One region of the Salinarimonas chemoclinalis genome, then DNA from elsewhere that is predicted to be linked to it. Evidence: predicted binding sites of a transcription regulator. Region 1 holds the regulator's gene; each other region holds the start of a gene.
The links. The regulator PhoB, encoded in region 1, activates phosphate uptake and scavenging genes when phosphate is short. The targets are predictions, from matches to a motif close to TGTCATNNANCTGTCAT.

Region 1 (4,202 bases):
CGGAGGACCTCGCGGCGATGGCGCGGGCGCTCGGCGCGCCGGAGATCGCGGCGGAGGCGGAGGGCCAGGCGGGGCGCGGGCGCGCGGCGCTGGACGGCCTCTGGCACGAGGGGCTCGGGCAATACGCAGCCTTCGACCGGGCGGCCGGGACCCTCGTCGAGAGCGCCTCGATCGGCGGCCTCCTGCCGCTCATGGCGCTCGAGCCCGGCCATCCCCGCGCGGACGCCCTCGTCGGACGCGTCGCGGGCCTGCGCTCGGCGGTGCGCCACCCCGTCCCGAGCCACGATCCCGCCGATCCCCGCTTCGATCGCCTGCGCTACTGGCGCGGTCCGCTCTGGCTCATCGCCAACCGCCTCGTCGCCGACGGGCTCGGGCGCCACGGGCGGTCCGATGCGGCCGCGGACATCGCCCGCGACGGCCTCGCGCTCGTGGCGCGGAGCGGCTTCGGGGAGTACTTCGACCCGCTCGACGGCCGCGCGCTGGGCGGCAAGCGCTTCAGCTGGACCGCCGCGATGGTGCTCGAGTTCCTGGAAATGGCCTGAGAGGTGGCCCGAGGGGCAGGATCAGCCGACGAAGGCGCGCTCGACCACGAAATGCGCGGGCTTGGCGTTCGAACCCTCATCGAGCCCGGCCGCGGCGCACAGCGCCCGGCAGTCGCGCGTCATCTCGATCGAGCCGCAGATCATCACCCGGTCCGTCGCCGGATCGAGGGGCGGCACGCCCAGATCGGCGAAGAGCCGGCCCGACGCGATCGCGTCCGTGATCCGGAAGGAACGCGGGTGCGGCTCGCGGGTGACGGTGGTGTAGAAGGTCAGCCGCGGGGCGGCGATCTCGCCCACGAGCGGATCGTCGACGAGGTCGCGCACGGTGTTCTCGCCATAGGCGAGCTCGGCCACCCGCCGGCAGGACTGGGTGAGGATCACCTCGTCGAACTTCTCGTAGGTCTCGGGGTCGCGGATCAGGCTCGCGAAGGGCGCGATGCCGGTGCCGGTGGAGAGCATCCACAGCCGCCGGCCCGGCGCGAGCGCGTCGAGCACCAGCGTGCCGGTGGGCTTCTTCTTGATCAGGATCTCGTCGCCCACGGCGATGCGCTGGAGCCGCTCCGTGAGCGGGCCGCCCGGGACCTTGATGGAGAAGAACTCCAGCTCGTCGTCCCAGCTCGGGCTCGCGATCGAGTAGGCGCGGAAGACGGGCTTCTCGCCACCGGGAAGGCCGATCATGACGAACTCGCCGGAGCGGAAGCGAAGACTCGCGGGGCGCGTGGTGCGGAAGCGGAAGAGCCGGTCGGTGAAGTGCTCGACGAGCGTCACGCGCTCGACGTGGCAATCGACGGGCGCGGCGATCGCGCCGGCGGCGGCTGAATCCGACATCGTGGTCCTCTCGTGCGGCCCCTCTACCCGGACTCGCCATGGCCGAGCTCCGGCGACGCACGTGCTCTACCACATCGCCGTTTCGCAGCGCACCACGTACGAAACCGAACCCGGTTGCGCGTGGGAGGCGGCCCCTGCGGCGGCGGGGTCAGGCGCCGAGCGCGCCGTCGCTCTTGGCGAAGGTCTCGTCGAAGGAATAGCCCGCCCCGCGCACGGTGCGGATCGGGTCCAGCGTCTCGCGGGTGTTGATGGCCTTGCGCAGGCGCCCGACATGGACGTCCACCGTGCGCTCGTCGATGTAGACGTCGTGTCCCCAGACGCCGTCGAGGAGCTGCTCGCGGGTGAAGACGCGGCCCGGGCTCTGCATCAGGAACTCGAGCAGCCGGAACTCGGTCGGGCCGAGATGCAGCTCGCGCCCCGCCCGGCGCACCCGATGGGTCTCGCGGTCGAGCTCGATGTCGCCGGCGACGAGCGTGTTGGCGATGTGGGCGGGCTTGGTGCGGCGCAGGAGCGCGCGCACCCGCGCCAGCAGCTCGGGCACGGAGAAGGGCTTGACGATGTAGTCGTCCGCCCCGGTCGCGAGCCCGCGCACCCGGTCGCCCTCCTCGCCGCGGGCGGTGAGCATGATGACCGGGAGCCGCTCGGTCTCGCGGCGCGCGCGGATGCGCCGGCACAGCTCGATGCCGGAGAGCCCGGGCAGCATCCAGTCGAGCAGGACGAGATCGGGGATGCGCTCGCGCAGCCGCACCTCGGCCTCGTCGCCGCGCGCCACCGCGTCGACCTCGTAGCCCTCGGCCTCCAGGTTGTACCGCAGGAGGAGCGTCAGGGACTCCTCGTCCTCCACGACGAGGATACGCGTGCTCATCGGTCGCTCGCCTCGCGCTCCCTCACGCGCCGGGGGCGCCCGGCGCGGTCTCGCCGGGCTGCCCGGTCTCGTAGGCCGTGCGGTCCATCTTCGGCCGCTCGGCGGTGATCGGCTGGCCGGTGACGAGGTAGTGGATCGTCTCCGCGACGTTGGTGGTGTGGTCGCCGATGCGCTCCACGTTCTTGGCGCAGAACAGGAGATGCGTGCAGAAGGTGATGTTGCGGGGATCTTCCATCATGTAGGTGAGCAGCTCGCGGAAGAGCGAGTTGTAGAGCGCGTCCGTCGCGCCGTCGCGCCGCCAGACCTCCAGCGCCTTGTCGACGTCGAGCTGGGTGTAGGCGTCGAGGATGTCCTTGAGCTGGCCGAGCACCATGTCCGACATGCGCTCGACGCCGAGCACGACGCGCTGCGGCTCGAACTGGCCGGAGATGGCGAGCGTGCGCTTGGAGATGTTCTTGGCCATGTCGCCGATCCGCTCGATGTCGGAGGCGATGCGGATGGCGGAGATCACCTCGCGCAGGTCCACCGCCATCGGCTGGCGCCGGGCGATGGTGAGGATGGCCTTCTCCTCGATGTCGCGCTGGATCGTGTCGAGGCGATAGTCGGTGGTGACCACCGACTGGGCGAGGCCCACGTCGCGGCGCACCAGCGCGACGGTGGCGTCGGCGAGCATCTTCTCGGCGATGCCGCCCATCTCCATGATCGAGCGGCGCAGCTCCTGGAGCTCGGCGTCGAACGATGCGACCGTATGTTCGGACATGGGTCCGTCTCCTAGAGAGCGCTTCCTGCGGCGATGCGCCGGCTCAGCCGAAGCGGCCGGTGATGTAGTCCTGGGTGCGCTTGTCGCGCGGGTTGGTGAAGATCTGGTCGGTGGGACCCTCCTCGACGAGGTAGCCGAGGTGGAAGAAGCAGGTCTTCTGCGAGACGCGGGCGGCCTGCTGCATCGAGTGCGTGACGATGACGATCGTGTAGTTCTGCCGCAGCTCGTCGATCAGCTCCTCGATGCGCGCGGTGGCGATCGGGTCGAGCGCCGAGCACGGCTCGTCCATGAGGATCACCTCGGGCGACACCGCGATGGCGCGGGCGATGCACAGGCGCTGCTGCTGCCCGCCGGAGAGGCCGGTGCCGGTCTCGAGGAGCCGATCCTTCACCTCGTCCCAGAGGCCGGCCTTGCGAAGCGCCGCCTCGACGATCACCGCGAGCTCCGCCTTCGACTTCGCGAGCCCGTGGATGCGCGGGCCGTAGGCGACGTTCTCGAAGATCGACTTCGGGAAGGGGTTGGGCTTCTGGAAGACCATGCCGACGCGGGCGCGCAGGGTGACGACGTCCAGATCCGCGTCGTAGATGTCCTTGCCGTCGATCGTGATGTCGCCCTCGACCCGCGCGCCGTCGATCGTGTCGTTCATGCGGTTGAGGCAGCGCAGGAAGGTGGACTTGCCGCAGCCCGACGGGCCGATGAAGGCGGTCACCGCCTTCTCCGGAATGCCGATCGTGAGGTCGTAGATCGCCTGCTTGGCGCCGTAGAAGACCTTCACGTCGCGGGCGTCCACCTTCGACGCGTTGCCGATCTCCAGCGGGATGCGGACGGTCTCGCGCTTGTCGAGAACGGGCGCCGGGGCATCCGGCGCAGCGGTGGGGGCATGCATGGCGGTCATCTCGTCTCCTCGCTCGCTCACCACTTCCGCTCGAGGCGGTTGCGCAGAAAAATCGCGATCAGGTTCATCAGGATCAAGAAGCCGAGCAGAACGAGAATGCCGGCGGAGGTGCGCGCGACGAAGCCGCGCTCGGGGCTGTCCGCCCAGATGAAGATCTGGGTCGGGAGGGCCGTCGCCGGCTCCAGCAGGCCGCCGGGCGGGCTCGTGATGAAGGCGTTCATGCCGATCAGCAGCAGCGGCGCGGTCTCTCCCAGCGCCTGGGCGAGACCGATGATCGTGCCGGTCAGGATTCCGGGCAGCGCCAGCGGCAGG
Region 2 (4,202 bases), 460 kb from region 1:
GGTCCTCCTCGCCACGCAAGGGGGGCGAGAGCTTGAAGAAGGTGCGGTAGCCGCCGATGTCGTTCTCGTTGAAGGTCAGCGAGTTGATCGAGACGCCGCAGGTGAGGCCGATGCCCGTGTCCTTGGCGCGGCGGGCGATCTCTATCGAATCGGGGCACGACAGCATGGGCGCGTGCAGGCGCGTTCCCGCGAGGCGGGCGAGGCGCACGTCGCGCTCGAGCACGATGGTCTCGGCCTCCTTCGGGATGCCGAGCAGGCCGAGCCGCGCGGAGAGCTCGCCCTCGTTCATCACCCCGTCGCCGACGAGGTCGGGGTCCTCGCAATGGTTCATCACGAGCGCGCCGACGTCGCGGGCGTAGAGGAGCGCGCGGCGCATGACGCGCGCGTTCGTCACGCAGCGCGCCCCGTCGGTGAAGGCGACGGCGCCGGCCTCGCCGAGGAGGCCGAACTCGGTCATTTCCCTGCCTTCGCGACCCTTGGTCAGCGCGGCGGCGGGGAGCACGCGCACGATCGCCGTGTCGCGGGCGCGGCGCAGCATGTAGTCGACGATCGCCGGCTCGTCGACGGCGGGGTCGGTGTCGGGCATGGTGACGAGCGTCGTCACCCCGCCCGCGGCGGCGGCCTCGCTCGCGGAGGCCAGCGTTTCGCGGTGCTCGGCGCCCGGCTCGCCGACGAAGGCGCGCATGTCGACGAGGCCCGGCGCGAGCACGCGCCCGTCGCAGGCGATCACCCGCGCGCCCTCCGGCGCCGGCGGCGCGGCGCCCCAGACGACGTCGGCGATCAGGCCGTCCTCGACGCGCACCGAGCCGCGGCCCTCGCGCAGGCGCTCGGGGTCGACGAGGTGCGCGTCCTGGAGAACGAGGCTCGTCATGCGGCGCTCGGGATCTCGTCGAGGGCGTGGAATACGCGGCATCCGTGGGACCGGGCGGTGGCGACCATGTCGTCGGCGCCGGCCGAAGGCCCGCCGATCCGCAGCACGCCGTCGCACTTGGCGACGAGGCGCCGCGCGATCGGATGGAAGATCTCGTCGAACACCGCGTCACCGATACCCGTCGAGCCCGCCCGCTCGATCAGCGGCAGCGCGTACCATTCCCCCAGCACCGGCAGGTGCCCGGCGCGGAACAGCGCCAGCGCCGTGTCCGTCATGGCATCGACGTTGGCCTGGATCTTGGCCGGGTCGTCGCCCGTGCCGGATCGATAGGGGCCGGCGACGAGGATCATCAATGCAGCCATGGTGTCACCCGTTCGGCAGATGCGAGGCGAGCGCCTCGAGGACGGCCATGCGGACCGCCACGCCCATCTCCACCTGCTCGCGGATGAGCGACTGCGCGCCGTCGGCCACGTCCGACGCGATCTCGACGCCCCGGTTCATCGGGCCTGGATGCATCACGAGCGCGTCGGGGGCGGCGTGGGAGAGCTTCTCCGCGTCGAGCCCGTGGTAGCGGAAGTACTCCTTCACCGAGGGCACGAAGGAACCGTGCATGCGCTCGCGCTGGAGGCGCAGCATCATGACGATGTCCGCGCCCTCGATGCCCCGGCGCAGGTCGGAGAAGCAGGGGAAGCCCAGCGCCTCGATGCCCGCGGGCAGCAGCGTCGAGGGCGCGACGAGCCGCACCTTGGCGCCCAGCGCCGCGAGCAGGATCATGTTCGAGCGCGCCACCCGCGAATGCAGGATGTCGCCGCAGATCGCGACCGTGAGCCCCTGGATGCGGCCCTTGTTGCGGCGGATCGTCAGCGCGTCGAGGAGCGCCTGGGTCGGATGCTCGTGCGCGCCGTCCCCGGCGTTGACCACAGCGCAGTCGACCTTGCGGGCGAGGAGGTGCACCGCGCCCGCGGAATGGTGGCGCACGACGATGATGTCGGGGTGCATGGCGTTGAGCGTCGCCGCGGTGTCGACGAGGGTCTCGCCCTTCTTCACCGAGGAGGAGGCGACCGCCATGTTCATGACGTCGGCGCCCAGCCGCTTGCCGGCGAGTTCGAAGGAGGCCTGCGTGCGCGTCGAGGGCTCGAAGAACAGGTTGATCTGCGTGCGGCCCCGCAGCGTGGACTTCTTCTTCTCGATACGCCGCGACACCTCCACCGCATCGTCCGCCGCGTCCAGCAACGCCTCTATGTCGAGGGGCGAGAGGCCCTCGATCCCGAGGAGGTGGCGATGCGGATAGCGGGGGCGGGCGTCGGGCATGAGAGGACGGTATAGACGCTCCGGGGGCGGGGGCAAGCGGTCGTGTGGGCGTGACGGAAGCGCCTTTGGGTGCCGACGTCGAGCGCCCCGGGTCCTCTCCGAGAGTGAGGAGAGCGCGTCTGCGGGTCCGATCCGCCGTCGACCTCGGCCGATCCGCGTCGACGGGACCGGCGTTCCCGCAGTGCCCTCCCGTCCTCCCGCACACCGGAGGAACGAGAAGCCGCCTTCGCGCGTATCGCTCGACGCCTCGCCCGCGCGCTCTAGCCTCGCGCGCTGCGGCTCCGCGAGACGGGGTCCCTCTGCCATGCCCTGCGCGCACGTGCGACATGCACGCCAGCGCTGCGCGGCGTCATCCACTTGTCAAGGACGACGGGCACGAGTCACGATCAAGCATCGCCGGGCGAGCCCGGCGCCGAGCGCGAAGGGGTGACCCGAATGAAGCTCATGTCCCGCACGCAGGCGCGCCTCCAGGCGCTGGTGGGGCGCATCGACACGCGCTCCGACGCCCGGAAGATCGTCGACGCGCTCATCGCCGAGCGCGGCCAGAAGATCATGGAGGCCTGGTGGTGGCCGGCGGCGAAGCCGCTCGTCGAGGGCGTGCTGCGCTATCCGGAAGCGGTGCGCATGGCCGAGACGATCGCCCCGATGCAGGCGGACGCCGTGTTCGAGCATCTCTCCCGGCGCCTGAAGCTCGACGTGCGCACGAAGAACGCCGAGCGGCTGCCGCGGACCGGCAAGGTCGTCATCGTCTCGAATCACCCCACGGGCATCGCGGACGGCGTCGCGCTCTGGAACGCGGTGAAGGAGCGCCGGCGCGACCTCTCGATCTTCGCCAACCGCGACGCGATCCGCCTCAACCCGCGGCTCGCCGACATCATCGTGCCGGTCGAGTGGCGTTCCGCGTTCAAGACGCGGGAGAAGACGCGCGAGACGATTCGCCTCTCCACCCGCGCCTTCGACGACGAGCGCGCGGTGGTGCTGTTCCCGTCGGGGCGGCTCGCCTATTGGAACGACGACGAGAAGCGGCTGTGCGAGCGGCCGTGGATGTCCTCGGCGCTGGCGCTGGCGCGCCGCTACGATGCGCCGATCGTGCCGATCCACATGGGCGCGCGCAATTCCGGGCTGTTCCACTTCCTGGCGCGGGTATCGACGGAGCTGCGCGACATGACCGTGTTCTACGAGCTCCTGAACAAGACCGGCCAGCGCTTCGACATCCACTTCGGCGAGCCGATCGTGCCGGAGGCGCTCGAGGGGCGCGACATCCAGGTGCTGACGGAGCGCATGCGCGCGCACTGCTTCGAGACGCTGGCGCGCGACCCGGACGCCGCCTTCCTACCGTGATCAGAGCCCGCGCTTGGCCCGTGCCAGCGCGTCCCCGAACGCGTCGGCGAAGTCCGCCCGCTCGGGCGGGGAGAGCTCGCGGGCGATGACGACGCGCTCGCCGCGGGAGACGAGGGCGAGCGCCATCAGGCCGTAGTCCTCGTCGTGCTCCCGGTCGAGGCGCGTCCAGAGGGGGTTGAAGCGCCGTTCGGACCGCTCGCCGCGATGCGTCACCTTCCGGAAGAGCAGCTCGAGCGGCGTGAGAACCACCTCCTCGAAGCCCTTGGCCGAGCGGAAGCTCGCCTTGAAGGCGATCGCGAGCGCGACGAGATCGAGGCCGAGGAAGCCCGCCACGGGCCAGGCGCCGAGCACGATGAAGGGGATGCTCGATCCCACCGCCGCGAGGCAGCACAGGACGAGCACCAGCCGCGCGCCCGAGGGCGCGAGCGAGCGGTGCGGGGTGATCTTCGCCGAGAACAGCGGTGCCGTCTCGTCTCCTGGATCGTCTCGGGTATCGGTATCGGCCATCGGGGGAACGCCTTGCCGTCTTCGCGAGGGAGAGTATAACGCGCACGTCGCCGCTTGGGAGTGTGCCGTGCGCTCGAAATCGCCGGAGGAGACGGTCGCCGACGCCGCACCCGCCGACGGGAGCGGGGAGGGGCGGCCCGTTCGCGGACGCGCCGCGACGGCGAAGACGGCC
Region 3 (4,202 bases), on a different contig from region 1:
GTCCGCCGTGGGCTCGAGCCCGCCATGGTGGGCGCGCGGTTCACGCGGGTGGACCAGCGCCGGCCCGACCTGCGCTTCCCGTTCCCGCCGCGCTTCGCCCAGCGGCTCGAGGGCGCCGAGGTGCGCGCGCTCTCCCGGCGGGCGAAATACCTGATCGCGGATCTCTCGACTGCTGAGAGCCTGATCATGCATCTGGGCATGACCGGGCGCTTCACGGTGGAGCGAGCGCACGCGGTGATCACGCCGGGCGAGTTCCACCACGCACCGGGCACGATGCCGCTGCACGACCACGTCGTGTTCGATTTCGACACCGGCGCGCGGGTCACCTACAACGACGTGCGCCGCTTCGGCTACATGGACCTGGTGCCCTCGGCGGGGCTCGCCGGGTGCAGGCACTTCGCCGGGCTCGGCATCGAGCCGCTGGGGAACGCGCTCTCCGGCGAGACGCTGGCGGCGCTCTTCCACGGCAGGATCGCCCCGCTCAAGGCCGCGCTCCTCGACCAGCGGCTGATCGCGGGGCTCGGGAACATCTACGTCTGCGAGGCGCTCCACCGCGCGCGGCTGCACCCGGAGGCGCCGGCCGGGATCGTCGCGACGAAGACGGGGCGGCCGCGGGCGAGCGCGCATCTGCTGGCGCAGGAGATCCGCGCCGTGCTGAACGAGGCGGTGGCCGCCGGCGGCTCGACGCTGCGCGACTTCGCCCACGCGGACGGCTCGCTCGGCTACTTCCAGCACGGGTTCAAGGTCTACGACCGGGAGGGCGAGCCCTGCGCGGCGCCGGGCTGCGGCGCGACGGTCGAGCGGATCGTGCAATCGGGCCGCTCGACGTTCTACTGCGCGCGCTGTCAGCCGCGCTGAGCGCCCCGCCGCGCGTCACCCGCCGAAGCGCCGCGCCACCGCCCGCGAGAGCCGCTCGCCCTCGACGAGGTAGCCCGAGATCGCGCGCTCCGCGGCGGGCGTGCAGACGCGGTAGGTGAGCGCGAAGGCGCGGTAGCCGCGGTTGTAGGCGCCGGCGAGCCGCTCGGCCCGCGCCTCGCCCTCCGCGTCGATGAGGCTCTGCATGCGCGTGGGCCACTCGGGCGCGTCGGCCGCGCCGCACAGATCACGCAGGAAGGCGAGCGCGCCCATCACCTCGGAGAGGCGCATCAGCTCGGGCTCGTAGGCCGGAGCGGGAGTGGCGGCGGGGGGCGCCACGTCCTGCGCGTGGGCGGGCATGCAGGCCCGAGCCAGCATCAGCGCCGCCAAAGCCGGGCCGAGGATGCGCCTCATCGCGCGCCCTCCGCCATGGCGATCGCCGCGCGCACGATGTCGGGCAGGCCCGGCGTCGTGGGCAGGCGCTCCGCATCCGCAGCGTCCGCCCAGACGACCGCGAGCGCCTCGGGTCCGGTCTTCCCCTCGCCGGCACGCCATCGCGCGGCGTGGGCCTGGACGACGAAGTGCGAGGCGACGCGCCCCGCCTCGTCGCGCAGGATGATCTCGACGGGGCGGATCGGCCCGATCATCGTGGCGGTCACGCCCACCTCCTCGGAGAGCTCGCGCAGGGCCGCCTCGGCCAGCGTCTCGCCCGGCTCGACGAGCCCGCCGGGCAGGGTGAAGCGCCCGCGCATCGGCTCCTCGCCGCGGGCGGCGAGCAGGACGCGCCCGTCGCGCACCACGGCGACGCTCGCGGCGAGGATGGGGCGGGAGGGGGCGAGGCGATCGTCGGTCACGGCTGGGTTTGTCGCCAATCCCGCGACGAAGGGCAAGGCCGCGATTGCGCGGGAGCCGGAACCGGACCGTCATGGAACCGTCGGCCGGGCGCGCTATCGAGCCGGCTCGGCGCCCCCGACGCGGTCGCCGCGACCGCCGGAGCCCCGCCGATGAAGCGCCTGTCCGAAGCGCCCCTGGTCCACCCCGACGCCGGCGTCCTCGCGACGCGGCTCGGCCGCTACACCGAGGTCGGCGCGCGCACGCGCCTCCTCGAGAGCGTGCTCGACGACTATTCCTACATCGTCGAGGACGGCGAGGTGGCCTACACGACGATCGGCAAGTTCGTCTCGATCGCCCGCATGGTGCGCATCAACCCGGGCAACCACCCGATGGAGCGGGCGAGCCAGGCGCACTTCACCTACCGCGCGTCCGCCTACTGGCCCGGCGAGGAGGACGACGAGGCGAGCTTCTTCGACCGGCGGCGCGCGTCCCCCGTGACCATCGGCCACGACGTCTGGATCGGCCACGGGGCGGTGATCCTGCCGGGCCGGACCATCGGCACGGGCGCGGTGGTGGGCGCGGGCGCGATCGTGACGAAGGACGTCGCGCCGTATGCGATCGTCGTCGGCAACCCGGCGCGGCCCGTGCGCCGGCGGTTTCCGGAGGCCGTCTCCGAGCGCCTGCTCGCGCTCGCCTGGTGGGACTGGGACCACGAACGCCTGCGCCGGGCGCTGCCGGATTTCAGGGGGCTGGGGGTGGAGGCCTTCCTGGAGAAGCACGGGGGGTGACGGAGCCCGACCCTCACCACTCCACCACCATCTCCACCCGGTCCGCCGGGAACAGAGCCCGCGTCGCCTGTATGCGCAGGCCCTCCGCGTCGACGTTGACGTTGTCGAGGACGAGCAGGATGCGGCCCGGGGCGAGGTCGAGGGCGGCGGCGTCGTCCGGACCCGCGGGGCGGGCGCCGAAAGTGCTGGCGAGGCGGCTGTAGTCCGTGACGCCCATCGACGCGTAGGCGCGCGTCAGCGAGCCCGTCTCGCGGAAGCGGGCATCGAGGCCGGCGAAGCGGGGGAGCGGGAAGACGTTGGTGGCGAGCGCGATCGGGGTGCCGTCGGCCGAGCGCGTGGTGACGAGCTCGAGCACCGGTGCGCCCTCGGCGATCCCGAGCCGCTCCGCCGCCCAGGCGTCCGCGCCCCGCTCGCGCGCCGAGGTCAGCGCGCCGGACGCCTGACGCCCGGCGCCAGCGACGATCTCGGTGAAGCGCGTGCGCGGGCCGATCGGGTAGGCGAGCGGGCGGGCCTCGACGAAGGTGCCGCGCCCCTGCGTCGCGCGCACGAGCCCGCGCGCGGCGAGCACGCCCAGCGCGCGGCGCACCGTGTGCCGGTTCACGCCGAAGCGCCCGGCGAGCCGCGTCTCCGCGGGCAGCCGGTCGCCCGGCGCGAGGCGCCCCGCGGCGATGTCCGCCTCGAGCCCGTCGACGATCTGCCGCCATGCGGCGACGCCCTCGCCGCGGACGAGGGAGGCGGGGTCGGCGCCGGAGACGGGATCGGACGGCGGCATGTCATCGAAACTTCATTTGACGCGGTTGATCGATTGTCTATATCACTAGACAACACACCTCGCCACCCCTTCCGTCCCTCCCGGAGAGGCGCATGACCCCCGACGCTTCCTCCACGCCCTCGGTCGACGCCCGTCGCGCCGCGATGCGCCTGTGCGCGCTCGCCCGCACCGACGAGCTCGAGGCCGCGCTCGAGGCGCTCGACGCCCCCGGCGCGGTCGCGGACCTGCGCCGGCCCGAGACCGGGCTCGTCATGCTGCGCGGGAGGATCGGCGGCGACGGGCGAGCGTTCAACGCGGGGGAGGCGACGGTGACGCGCGTCGCCGTGCGGCTGCCGTCCGGCGAGGCCGGCTTCGCCTGGCATCTCGGCCGCGACGCCGCCCGCGCCCGCAAGGCCGCGATCCTCGACGCGCTGTTCCAGGTCCGGCCGCAGGCCGTCGCGGCGGCGCTCGCGCCGATCGGCGCACGGGTCGAGGCCGAGCGCGCGGCGCAGGCGCGGCGGGTCGCGGCGACGAAGGTGGATTTCTTCACCATGGTCCGCGGGGAGGACTGAGATGGACGCCGCCGCCCTCGCTCCCGGCTTCGCCGACCCGGTTCTCGACTCCCAGGGCGTTTTCCGCGCCGTGATGGAGGCGCTGGCCCGCCCCGGCACGCCGCAGCGGCTCGCCCTCGATCTCGCGCCACCCGCGCCGCTGACGCCGGCCCTCGCCGCGATCGCGCTGACGCTCGCCGACCACGAAGCGCCGCTGTGGCTCGACGCGCCGCTCGCGGCCGCGCCGGCGGTGGCGGGCTGGCTGCGCTTCCACACCGGCGCGCGGATCGTGGCGGACGGGCGCGAGGCCGCCTTCGCGCTCGTGTCCGATCCCGCCGCGCTGCCGCCGCTCGATCGTTTCGCGCCGGGAGAGCAGGCCTATCCGGACCGCTCGACGACTCTCGTCCTCGCCTGCGAGCGGCT
Region 4 (4,202 bases), on a different contig from region 1:
GGCGTGGATCTCCATGCCGACGACGACCTCCCAGTCGCCGGTGGCGCCCTTGATGAGCTTCTTGGGATCGACAGGGGCGTTCATCGGCTCGTCCGTCCTCGTGTGCGCGGTCTCGACGGTTAGCGCTCTCTCGCGCGCGCTTCAAGTCGCATGCCGCCGCGAAGCGCCCGACGCGACGGAAACCCGCGGCCCCGCCGGGCGTTGAGGCCGGATCACGCCGCTCGAGCCGAAAGGAGGCCACGATGGCGACGAACGATGGACGCGACCCCGCCGATCCGCGCACGCCCCATACCGGGACCGACCGCGTGGTCGATCCATTGCCGGCGACCGCGCCGACGGACCCGTTCGGCACGCGCCCCGGCGAGATCCGCCCCGGCGAGACCACCCGCGGCGCCGGCCCGGACCCGCGCCCGGCCGATCCCGTCGACCCGGTGGCGGCGCGCACCGACGCGACGCGCTTTCCGGGGCACGCGGCGAGGGACGACCGCATGGCGCGGCCCGCACGGCGCTCGGGGATGGGGATGGCCTGGGTGATCGGCGCGATCGTGGTGATCGGCGCGATCCTGGCCTTCTTCCTGATGGACGGCTACACCGCGACCGACGTGCCGGTGACCGGCGCCATCGAGGAGCCGGCCCCGGCGCCGGTGCCGATCGACCCGCAGGCCGACACGCCGGTGCTGCCGGCCGAGCCCATCGAGCCGCAGTGACGTCGCAGAGGTGAAGTCGAGCGGGCGGCGCTCCGCGCGGGGCGCCGCCCTCACCACGTGCGAAGCGCCCGCAGCGTCGGGGTCTTCTTCGACTGATGCTCGCCCATGCGCCGGAACAGGCCGTCGAGTGCATCGACGGCGGCTTCGACGTTCGGGCCCTTGTTGAGCATCACGCATTCGGCGCGCGCCGCCATGGCCGCGTCCGTCATCTCGCCCCGCGAGGGCAGGCCGGACTTGACGAGGCGCTCGAGCACCTGAGTCGCCCAGATCACCGGCACGTGCGCGGCTTCCGCGAGCCAGAGCAGCTCCTCCTGCATCTCCGCCAATCGCGCGAAGCCGATCTCCACTGCGAGATCGCCGCGGGCGATCATCACCGCGAAGGGCTGCCGCCCCGCCGCCGCCACCATGATCTCCGGCAGGTTGCGCACGGCGACGGGCGTCTCGATCTTGGCGACGAGGCCGATCTCGCGCCAGCGGGACGTGCGCGCGGCGAGTTCCGCCTGCAGGCGCCGGATGTCGCCCGCTGTCTGCACGAAGGAATAGCCGACGAGGTCGGCCTCCCGCGCCACCACGTCGAGGTCGGCGCGGTCCTTGTCGGTGAGCGGGTCGAGGGCGAGCGCCGTCTCGGGGAAGTTCAGCCCCTTCTCGGGCTTCAGCCGGGCGCCCCCGAGCTTCGCCTGGTCTATCGCGACGACGAGCCCGTCGTGCGCCCGGGCGACGACGCGGCCGGAGAAGCGCCCGTCGTCGACGGCGACCCGCGCGCCCACGCCGACGGCGTCGAGCACCTCGGGCGCCGTGCAGGTGGCCTGGAAGGGGAAGGACTGCGCGAAGCCCGGGGCGAGGGTCCTGGCCAGAAGCAGCCGGTCGCCGACACCGATGCGCGCGCGCTCGTCGGGCGCGAGCACGGCGCCGGTGCGGATCTTCGGGCCGGCGATGTCCATGAGGATGCGCAGCCGCCGTCCGGTCTCGCGCTCGGCGGCGCGGGCGTGCGCGATCATGGCGCGCCAAGCCTCGGGGTCGTCGTGCGCGCAGTTGATCCGCAGCGCGTCGGCGCCGGCGCGCGCCAGGCCCGCGACGAGCGCGGGATCGTCCGCCGCCTCGCTCGGCAGCGTCACCAGGATGCGCCCCTGCCGTTCCGGCCGCGCGGGCCCGAACAGGCGCTCCGTCGCGGCGCGCAGGCGGGTCTCGCCGCGGAAGAACTGCCGCTGCGACGGCGCATGCCGGCACGTCTCCTCGCCCGCCAGCGCCGCGAGCGCGACGGTGGCGGCGTCGAGCGTGGCGAGCACGCGGCCTTCCAGCCGCCCGAGCGAGGACAGGCCCCGCAGCATCAGCGCGCGCTGGAGCGCGCGGTGATCGCGCCGGCGAAGCGCGAGGTAATGGGCGAGGTTGAGCGCGCCGACGGCGAAGGGCGTGCGGTCGACGTCCGCGCGGAAGGCCTCCCACCGCCGCCGCCCGTCCCGCGAGACCTCGTCGCGCAGCGCCTCCATCTCCGCCAGGAGGGCCGGCGTCTCCTCGTCACCGCGCATTCCGTACTCCCTTCGGCCGTCGCGACGGCCATCCCGCCGCGGGTAACGGACGACCACGACAGGACGATGTCGCGACCGCATGCCGCTGTTGCCGCGGACGTGGGGCGAGCGACATCCATCTCGCGCCGGCTGGATCCGGCACCGAGAGAGGAGCGAGGCATGAGAGGAGTTTCGTCGCGCATCGGGATCGCCGCGATGCTGGCCGTGTGGCTGCCGTCCGGCGCGGCCATCGGCCAAGCGCCGGGCGTGGACGGGTGGACCTTCAACCCGCGGGCGCTGAGCGCCAGCGTCAGCCCTGCGCGCGGCCAGGCGCTGACGGTGGCCTGCGACGTCGACGCGCTGCGCATCTACATGCTCTCGGCGCTGGTGCCCGGCGCGGAGGCCGAGCCGGAGGTCACCGCGCGCTTCGAGGCGGGCGCGCAGGCGACCGAGATGCCGATGCGCTGGAACGGCACCTTCTTCGCCAGCGTGGAGCGGATTTCGAAGCGCACGCCGCTGGTCGCGGCGATGGCCGCGGCACAGACGATGTCGGTGTCGGTGACGATCGACGGCGCCGATGCCGGCACGTTCCCGCTCGCGGGCGCGGGCCCCGCGCTGCGCGGCCTCGTCGCCGGCTGCGGTTGAGCCCGCGTCAGGCGCCGGCCGGCACGGGCCGGCGCCGCCTGCGGTCTTCCCGCACGTTCCAGACGAAGATCGCGATCACGCCCACGGCGCCGAGCGTCTCGACGATCGTGTTGTTCGGCCAGATCAGCGCCACGCCCGCCGCGAAGAGGAGGATGCGCAGAGGCCAGTTCAGCGGCGCCTCCATGTGGCCCTCGATCGCCGCGCCGAGCGCGTAGACGCCCACCGTCGCGATGACGAAGATGTGCAGCACCTCGAGCGGCGGGCCGCCGAGGAATTGCGTGTAGGCGAACAGGATGGGCATCAGGTAGAGGCCCTTGGCCACCTTCCACGACACGAGGCCCGTCGCCATCGGCGGCGTCTTGGCGATCGCCGCCGCCGCGAAGGCCGTGAGGCAGACCGGCGGCGTCACGTTCGAATCCTGGCTGAGCCAGAAGATGATCATGTGTGCCGAGAGCAGCGCCAGCTTCACCGTGACCGGGTCGAGCACCTGCGGATAGACGAGGCTGAGCACCTCAGGCGGCATCGCCCCGATGAACGCGACCGCCGCCTCGCGGGTCATCGGCGCGGCGAGCGTGGTCAGCGCGGTGGGGTCCGCGAGCATGAGCGTCATGCGCGCGGCTTCGGGCACGCCGCCGTCCACCAGCACGTCGATCAGCGCGTTGTTCTGGATGAGCGCGTGCAGCGCCGGCGCCGACAGGGTCGCGAGGACGATGTAGGACGCCGTCACCGGCAGGCCCATGCCGAGCACGAGCGAGGCGAGCGCGATCAGCGCGAGCGCGATGATCAGGCTGTTGCCGGCCCATTGGTTGATCATCAGCGAGAAGGTGTTGCCCACGCCCGTCATGGCGATGACGTTGATGACGAGCCCGACCGCGACGAGCAGCACGGCCGTCATGATCATGTTCTGCGCGCCGAGCGCCAGCGCGTCGAGGATCGCCTTCGGTCCCATGCGCTTGGGCGTCAGCCAGGAGGCCGCGATGCAGGCGAGGATCGCGAAGCCCGCGGCGTAGACCGGCGTGTAGCCGGCGATGAGCAGTCCGATCAGCACCGCGACCGGTATCAGGAAGGTCGGCCCGCCCTTCTTCAGCACCGCCCAGGCCGACGGCGCGTCCGGGTCGTTGGTGACGAGGTTCAGCTTCTTCGCCTCGATGCGCACGAAGAAGGCGACCGAGAGGAAGTACACCAGCGCCGGCGCGAGGCTCACCGCCGCGATCTCGAGATAGGAGATCTGCGTATAGGTCGCCATGACGAAGGCGCCCGCGCCCATGATGGGCGGCATCAGGCCACCGCCGGTGGAGGCCGCCGCCTCGACGCCGGCCGCGAACTTGGGCGGAAAGCCCGCGCG

Region 2: a site for PhoB is predicted at 2,530-2,546, ahead of AB9M23_RS06375 (1-acyl-sn-glycerol-3-phosphate acyltransferase). Genes of this name have one in related genera too.
Region 3: a site for PhoB is predicted at 1,777-1,793, ahead of AB9M23_RS21255 (DapH/DapD/GlmU-related protein). Genes of this name have one in related genera too.
Region 4: a site for PhoB is predicted at 2,289-2,305, ahead of AB9M23_RS18110 (pyruvate kinase). Genes of this name have one in related genera too.

Annotation. Positions count from the first base shown of each region.
Region 1 covers NZ_JBGMWH010000002.1:92,173-96,374, reverse strand. The annotation lists gene AB9M23_RS04250 (MGH1-like glycoside hydrolase domain-containing protein) at 1-542, shown strand, start outside; gene AB9M23_RS04245 (ferredoxin--NADP reductase) at 564-1,370, opposite strand; gene phoB (phosphate regulon transcriptional regulator PhoB) at 1,519-2,235, opposite strand; gene phoU (phosphate signaling complex protein PhoU) at 2,258-2,995, opposite strand; gene pstB (phosphate ABC transporter ATP-binding protein PstB) at 3,039-3,890, opposite strand; gene pstA (phosphate ABC transporter permease PstA) at 3,908-4,202, opposite strand, start outside.
Region 2 covers NZ_JBGMWH010000002.1:549,757-553,958, reverse strand. The annotation lists gene AB9M23_RS06390 (dihydroorotase) at 1-871, opposite strand, end outside; gene AB9M23_RS06385 (DUF4406 domain-containing protein) at 868-1,224, opposite strand; gene AB9M23_RS06380 (aspartate carbamoyltransferase catalytic subunit) at 1,238-2,182, opposite strand; gene AB9M23_RS06375 (1-acyl-sn-glycerol-3-phosphate acyltransferase) at 2,618-3,523, shown strand; gene AB9M23_RS06370 (DUF2244 domain-containing protein) at 3,524-4,030, opposite strand; gene nth (endonuclease III) at 4,098-4,202, shown strand, end outside.
Region 3 covers NZ_JBGMWH010000025.1:29,311-33,512, forward strand. The annotation lists gene mutM (bifunctional DNA-formamidopyrimidine glycosylase/DNA-(apurinic or apyrimidinic site) lyase) at 1-858, shown strand, start outside; gene AB9M23_RS21245 (TIGR02301 family protein) at 874-1,269, opposite strand; gene AB9M23_RS21250 (NUDIX hydrolase) at 1,266-1,709, opposite strand; gene AB9M23_RS21255 (DapH/DapD/GlmU-related protein) at 1,860-2,477, shown strand; gene phnF (phosphonate metabolism transcriptional regulator PhnF) at 2,491-3,249, opposite strand; gene phnG (phosphonate C-P lyase system protein PhnG) at 3,342-3,800, shown strand; gene phnH (phosphonate C-P lyase system protein PhnH) at 3,802-4,202, shown strand, end outside.
Region 4 covers NZ_JBGMWH010000015.1:8,254-12,455, reverse strand. The annotation lists gene gatB (Asp-tRNA(Asn)/Glu-tRNA(Gln) amidotransferase subunit GatB) at 1-84, opposite strand, end outside; gene AB9M23_RS18115 (hypothetical protein) at 243-707, shown strand; gene AB9M23_RS18110 (pyruvate kinase) at 758-2,233, opposite strand; gene AB9M23_RS18105 (hypothetical protein) at 2,393-2,857, shown strand; gene AB9M23_RS18100 (TRAP transporter permease) at 2,865-4,202, opposite strand, start outside.